2 regions of the Chryseobacterium sp. B21-037 genome follow, and region 1 is predicted to be linked to the other one. Evidence: riboswitches for the same ligand, from Rfam matches in the RefSeq annotation. Region 1 holds a riboswitch; the other holds the start of a gene.

Region 1 (3,162 bases):
TTTTTACCTGTGATGATAAAGGGACCTGATAACCGTCAAAGACAGCAATCTTTGCTCCATGAATATTCCCACCACTTGAAACGTCCACTAAATCCACCTTATGCTGCTTCAGTATTTTTGCAAGCTCTACACTGCTTTCGATATCCCATCCATTTTCAGCATATTCTGTTCCTGAGATTCTCACAAACAATGCAGTATTATCATTCAGTTCCTCGTTTACCGCATCTACTATTTCTATTAAAAATCGTATTCTGTTTTCGAAGCTGCCTCCATATTCATCTGTTCGTATATTCGAAAGCGGAGATAAAAACTGATGAACTAAATATCCATGTGCCCCATGGATCTCTATAATATCAAATCCTGCTTTCACAGCTCTTCTTGCAGCTTCTTTAAAATTCTGAACCTGAGTTTTGATTTCTTCCAGCGTCAGAGCGTGTGGAATTCTTTCTGTAGGATGATAAGGAATCGGGCTAGGTGCCAGGGTTTCCCACCCCTCTTCCACTGGAATTTGAATATTATTCCAGGTAGAGCCTTTTCTTCCGGCATGTGCCAGCTGGATTCCGATTTTACTCTCAGAATTGGAGTGGACAAAGTTGACAATCTGCTGAAGTTTTTCAGCCTGTTCGTCATTCCATATTCCCATACATTTATTAGTGATCCTTCCCCGGGGTTCAACACCCGTTGCTTCAATCATTATCAGTCCGGTACCACCTTGTGATCTGCTTCCGTAATGTACGAAATGAAAGTCATTAGCCATTCCGTTTTCACTTGAATACATACACATAGGTGACATAACCCATCGGTTAGAGAGTTTAATATTTCTGAATTGTATCGGAGTATATAACATTGTCTATTAATTTTTGAATTTTACTAATGAAGAGGAAATAATCCCGGGTTGCCCACGTGATTAAAAAGAACTAATTTTACCTCCCCTTTTTAGGCTCCAATAAATATATGAAAAAAGATATACAGATCGGCTACGAATATTTTAAAAATAGCTCTGAACTGAACGATATAGAAAAAAAACTTTTCGAAAGAGCAAAACAAGCCCGCGAAAATGCTTATGCCCCTTATTCCCAATTTTTGGTCGGGTGCTCCGTATTACTTGAAAACGGAGAAATATTTTCCGGTAACAATCAGGAAAATGCAGCTTTTCCATCCGGACTTTGTGCTGAAAGAACAGCTCTATTCTGGATAGGTGCAAATTTCCCTGAGGAAAAGATCAAAAAGATTTTTATCGTAGGAGGCCCTAAAGAATCTTCTGAAAAAACACCACCGATTCCCCCGTGTGGCGCCTGCAGACAAAGTCTTATTGAATACGAAACAAAACAAAAAGAAAATATTGATCTTTATTTTTCCAGTATGAATGACGAAATCGTTAAGGTAAATTCGATTAAAGATCTATTGCCATTTTACTTTGACTCGACGTTCTTGTAATCGTGAAACTCTCAATTCTGAGGTTCTGGGAATCGTTATTTTTTCTGCAGACCATTGTTTTGATTACAAATTAACAGATACGACTGAGATTTCTTTTTAAAAACTTATCTTTGCAAAAATTTTGGTTTTCAAGCTATTGAAATAATAGGGAATTGGGTGAAAATCCCAGACTGTCCCCGCAACTGTAGATCGCAATTAAAATTTCTATAAGAAACCACTGTGAAAACGGGAAGGTATAGAAATGCGAAAGTCAGGAGACCTGCCAAAATGATAATATCAAAAATATATTGCTTTCGGTGGAAAAGTAAAATAGTATGAAAAAAACCTTAGTACTGCTTTTATCGTTATCTGCTTATTTTCTTTGTCTGGGACAAGAGAAAGCAATCGATACCGTTTATATTTTTGACAACCAGATGAACAAGGTAAAACTTTTTCATAAGGTTACTCCAATTACTCCTCAGGATGCTGAAAAGAATTCCACGAATCTTTCAGAACTTTTACGTTTCCAATCCAGTATTTATATCAAGGAAAACGGACGAGGTGCAGTTTCTTCGCCTTCGTTCAGAGGAACCTCTGCTCCACAGACAGCCTTTGTTTGGAATGGAATCAATATCAATTCGATATTTCTTGGTCAGGGAGACATTAATAATATTCCTCTTTTCGGATATGATGAGATCGGAGTGAAAGCCGGTGGCGGAAGTGTAATATACGGGAGTGGTGCAATCGGCGGGAGTATACATCTCAATAATAATCTGGGTTTCAATAAAAGTTTTAAAGCCTCCCTGTATTCTGAGGGTGGATCATTTGGTACTTTTAATAATTTCGGAACGGCCTCCTACAGCAATGAAAAGCTGAGTTTTAAAGTCTCAGGAAATCATTCGATCAGTCAGAATGATTATAAAGTCGAAGAAAAAAACTATATTAATAGAAACGGCAAATACTTTAACAGTACCTTTAATGTTGGAATCTCCTATAAAATTGCGAGACATCAGACGATCTCATGGCAAAGTCAGTTTTTTGACTCGACACAGAATTATCCGATTTTTGTAGAGAATGGCAACCGTACAAAATACGAGACACAAAGCACCAGAAGCTTACTTTCCTGGGATATTACTAAAAATAAATTTTCAAATAGCTTAAAAGCTGCTTACACAGAAGAAAATTTCCAATATTTTGGCAATTACAATGCTCCGAAGACCAGTGGTTCAACAGGGAAAAATTATATCTTTAAAAATGATTTTAATTATTTCATCGTACCTGAACTTAATGTCAACATCATCACCGAATTCCAGGTAAACAAAGGTGAGGGGTATCAGCCTGATCTCCAAGGTGTAAAAACTGAAGGAATTGGTAATGTAAGTAGAAATGTAGGCTCTTTAGCGGGGTTAATACGATATTTTCCGACGAAAGATCTGCGTTTTGAAGCTGGTGTTAAAAAGGATTTTGTAGAGAATATAAGTTCGCCATTGCTTTACTCATTCTCGGGAAAATGGAGTCCGGTACAATGGTATAATCTTGGAGTAAATGTATCCAGAAATTTCAGATTTCCAACATTCAATGATCTGTATTGGAATCCCGGAGGAAATCCAAACCTAAAACCGGAAAGGTCTTACCAGATGGATATGGACCATGAGTTTAAATGGGGTAATATTAAACTTGCATTAAGTCCGTATTATCTTTATATATCGGATAATATAGTGTGGTTGCCGACAGCTTACGGATATT
Region 2 (3,162 bases), 130 kb from region 1:
ATTAACTGATCTTGCCCGCGAAAATCTGGGAATGTTTCAGACAGATCCAAAAAGGAAAAGACTCATAACATTTTCTAAATCCGGTTGTTGCTGGCATTTAACCACAGAATACAGAGTGCTGCCCGGAAAAGGACTTGATAAGGTCTTTGAACTGGAAGAAGATGCCATGAATGATGAATCTGTAAAAGTAACCCGACGCGAAAAGATTAAAAATAAATGGATCATAAAAACAAAGAGATATCCAATCAAAGAATATTATAAAGAATAGGAAACATGAAAATACAAAAGGAAATTGATTTTATTCTTGCTGTAGATGCATTAAAAAATGTACAGAGAAGGAATTATAATGCCGATGATTCAAGAAGAGAAAATACTGCTGAACACTCATGGCAGATCATTATTTTAGCACAGGTACTTTTCCCCTATGCTAAAAACAGGGCTGATATCGATCTGTTAAGGGTGATACGGATGCTTTCTATCCACGATCTGGTAGAAATAGAAGCTGGAGATACATTTTTATTTGACGAAAAAGCCATGGTGGGCAAATTTGAAAGAGAAAAATTGTCTGCCCAGAAAATTTTCGGGATTCTTGATGAACCTTTGCGTTCGGAATTCTTTAATTTGTGGCTGGAATTTGAAGAAGAACAGACCCCTGATGCTATTTTTGCCTGTGCAATAGACAGGATCATGCCGTTTATCCTGAATTCGCATACTTCAGGAAAAAGCTGGACAGAAGCTAAGGTAACAGAAAGCCAGATCAGGAATATGCTGGAAAATGCCATCAGCCGGGCTTCTGATGAAATGGGAGAAGCATTCCAGTTTTTACTTAGTAAAAGTTTAGAAACAGAAAAAGTTTTAAGATAAATAAAACGCAAGCCGAAGGCTTGCGTTTTTTTCTGATTATAGTATCTGTACAGGCTTTTTAAATTCGTCTATAGCTACGAAAGTGAAATCTCCAACAATAGCTCTTTCTCTTTCATACGAATACATCTGTTCTGTATAAATTTCTACGTTTACCTTCATACTGGTAGTCCCGACATGGGAAACTGTTCCTATCAATTCTACAATAGTTCCTGCAGGAATAGGCTTTTTAAAATCAATTTTGTCGCTGCTTACAGTTACCACTCGTTTTCTTGCAAAGCGGGTAGCGGTAATAAATGCCACTTCATCCATCAATTGCATCGCTGTACCACCAAAAAGGGTATCGTAATGATTGGTTGTGTTGGGGAAAACCGCTTTAAAGATTCTGGTTTCAGATGCTTGAATTCTTTCTTCTGTAGTCATATTTCATTATTAAATTAAAGCGGGATGAAATTATTGAAATAAACAGAATAATCTAGGAATTAGTATATTCCTGAAAACATCCATCAGATCAATAAACTTCAGGCCGCGAAAGTTTCTTGTTCAAAGAAAAGGCAGGTCTCCTGACTTGTAACATCTTTAATCCCTTCCCATGCATGGCACAGTGGATCCTACATAAAGACTTTTGTTACTTACAGTTGCGCGACAGCTCGTGATTTTCACACGATTCCCTTTTAATCTGCGTTAGGCAGAACCCATTCCTGTGATGAATAAGTGGTAAGACTTTTTCAGGTGCAAAAATAAGGATAATACAGAGAAGTAAGGTGAATTATTCCGGATTTTTAAAAATAATCTGATGAGCCACCCGGCCCTGTTTGATTGTCCAGAGTGTGGTATACCTGTTTTCACCTGATCCGTTCACCATATAAAGGAAAATATTATCATTATCAATAGCAGCTACACTGATGTTATTGAAATCCATAGTAGGCTGGAACATATTTTTGATGGCTTCTCTCACAAAGACAGAGCCACGCCCCACCTGCTGTACCCGGATCGATTTGATTTCGGTCATCCCTTCCGGAAGTTCTTTGCTTATTCCCCAGGGTTTAACTTTATCAATGGTTAATATCGTTCCATCCGTATCTTTTTCCTGTTTACGGTAGCTGGCATTAGAAGGATAAATATCGATGATTACTTTACTCCTTTGAGCGGTAGGTATTTTGGGGTTGTTATTATCTGTGAAAATGAGGGATCTTCCGTTTTTGGATTTGGAAGGTGTGTATTGAGGCAACTGATCAATAAAGGCTACACGGTCTTTATTCACCATACCTTCCTTATCAAGATTTTCATATCTCACAAAAGGCTTTTCAGTATCCTGCTTATCGGGATATTTGATCCATAGCCATTCTGTTTCTCCGGGAGCCGGTTTTACATAAAGAAAAACATCCCCTTTACGCATTCTGATTTTGTCTACAATTTTTCTGTAATTATCCTTTGCCACCCGTACATTGGCATAGCCTTCTTCTGCTTTTACAACTCCAAAAGGAATTTTTTGCTGCCCTTTTAGGAAGGCTAATGAAAATAAACTGAAGGCAGATAAATAGAATGCTTTGTTTACGGAAATCATCATGAAAAATTTTTGATACTTCAAATATATAAATTAAAAGCATTTCGGAACATAATTATAGCTTCCTAAATCTTCTTTATTTGCTAAAGAAAGTTTTACAAAAGGAATTTATTCTGTTAGGTTGGAGGAGGATAGAAATTCGGTAAGGCGAAATTTTTGGGAAGAAGGAAGAGTAAAGAGTAAAGAGTAAAGAATAAGAGAGTGCTAAAAGCACTCTCATTTATTATTAAATCAATTTTTAAATTCTTTCAAGCTCATCGGCATCAATGGTTGTTTTAAAGGTTCCATAATTGACAATCACTTTATTTCTTGAAATTTTTTCAATCGTGCCGACACTGGTACTTCCTGTAATACGCACCCGTTGTCCCACTTTCATCCAGATCTCACGATCGGTTTTGCGTTTTTCCTCTATTTTTTCGTTGGTTTCTGCGATTTTTTCAATAACCTCTTCTTTTTTCAGCTGCTGGGTGATCTTTCTTTTTACAATCTGAAGACGTTTGGTTTCATCTTTATCAGCACCTATTTTTCTGAATTTTTCCTGTTCTAAAATCTTCACGAAATCTTTTACCACATCCTTCCTGGATTTTCCCTTAACGTAGCTTTCGATAAAAGATTCGATTTTGTTCCCGAACTGAAGCTTCCGATGTTCTTCTTCATACAGCTTTTGAAAATTGAATAATTTTTGCTGAAGTTGTTCATTCAGCTTTTGAAGGTTATCCCGTTTATCTTCTACC

The links. Region 1 has a riboswitch for cobalamin ahead of MTQ00_RS10195 (TonB-dependent receptor plug domain-containing protein). Riboswitches for the same ligand answer to the same signal wherever they lie in the genome.
Region 2: it holds a riboswitch for cobalamin, as region 1 does, so the genes downstream of both, MTQ00_RS09675 (acyl-CoA thioesterase) here and MTQ00_RS10195 (TonB-dependent receptor plug domain-containing protein) in region 1, are expected to answer to the same signal.

Annotation. Positions count from the first base shown of each region.
Region 1 is NZ_JALGCB010000001.1:2,334,402-2,337,563, forward strand. Features, by position in the region: gene namA (NADPH dehydrogenase NamA) at 1-847, opposite strand, end outside; gene MTQ00_RS10190 (cytidine deaminase) at 955-1,437, shown strand; cobalamin riboswitch at 1,543-1,718, shown strand; gene MTQ00_RS10195 (TonB-dependent receptor plug domain-containing protein) at 1,752-3,162, shown strand, end outside.
Region 2 is NZ_JALGCB010000001.1:2,209,156-2,212,317, reverse strand. Features, by position in the region: gene MTQ00_RS09685 (FG-GAP repeat protein) at 1-268, shown strand, start outside; gene MTQ00_RS09680 (HD domain-containing protein) at 274-864, shown strand; gene MTQ00_RS09675 (acyl-CoA thioesterase) at 901-1,284, opposite strand; cobalamin riboswitch at 1,398-1,575, opposite strand; gene MTQ00_RS09670 (hypothetical protein) at 1,631-2,431, opposite strand; gene MTQ00_RS09665 (endonuclease MutS2) at 2,667-3,162, opposite strand, start outside.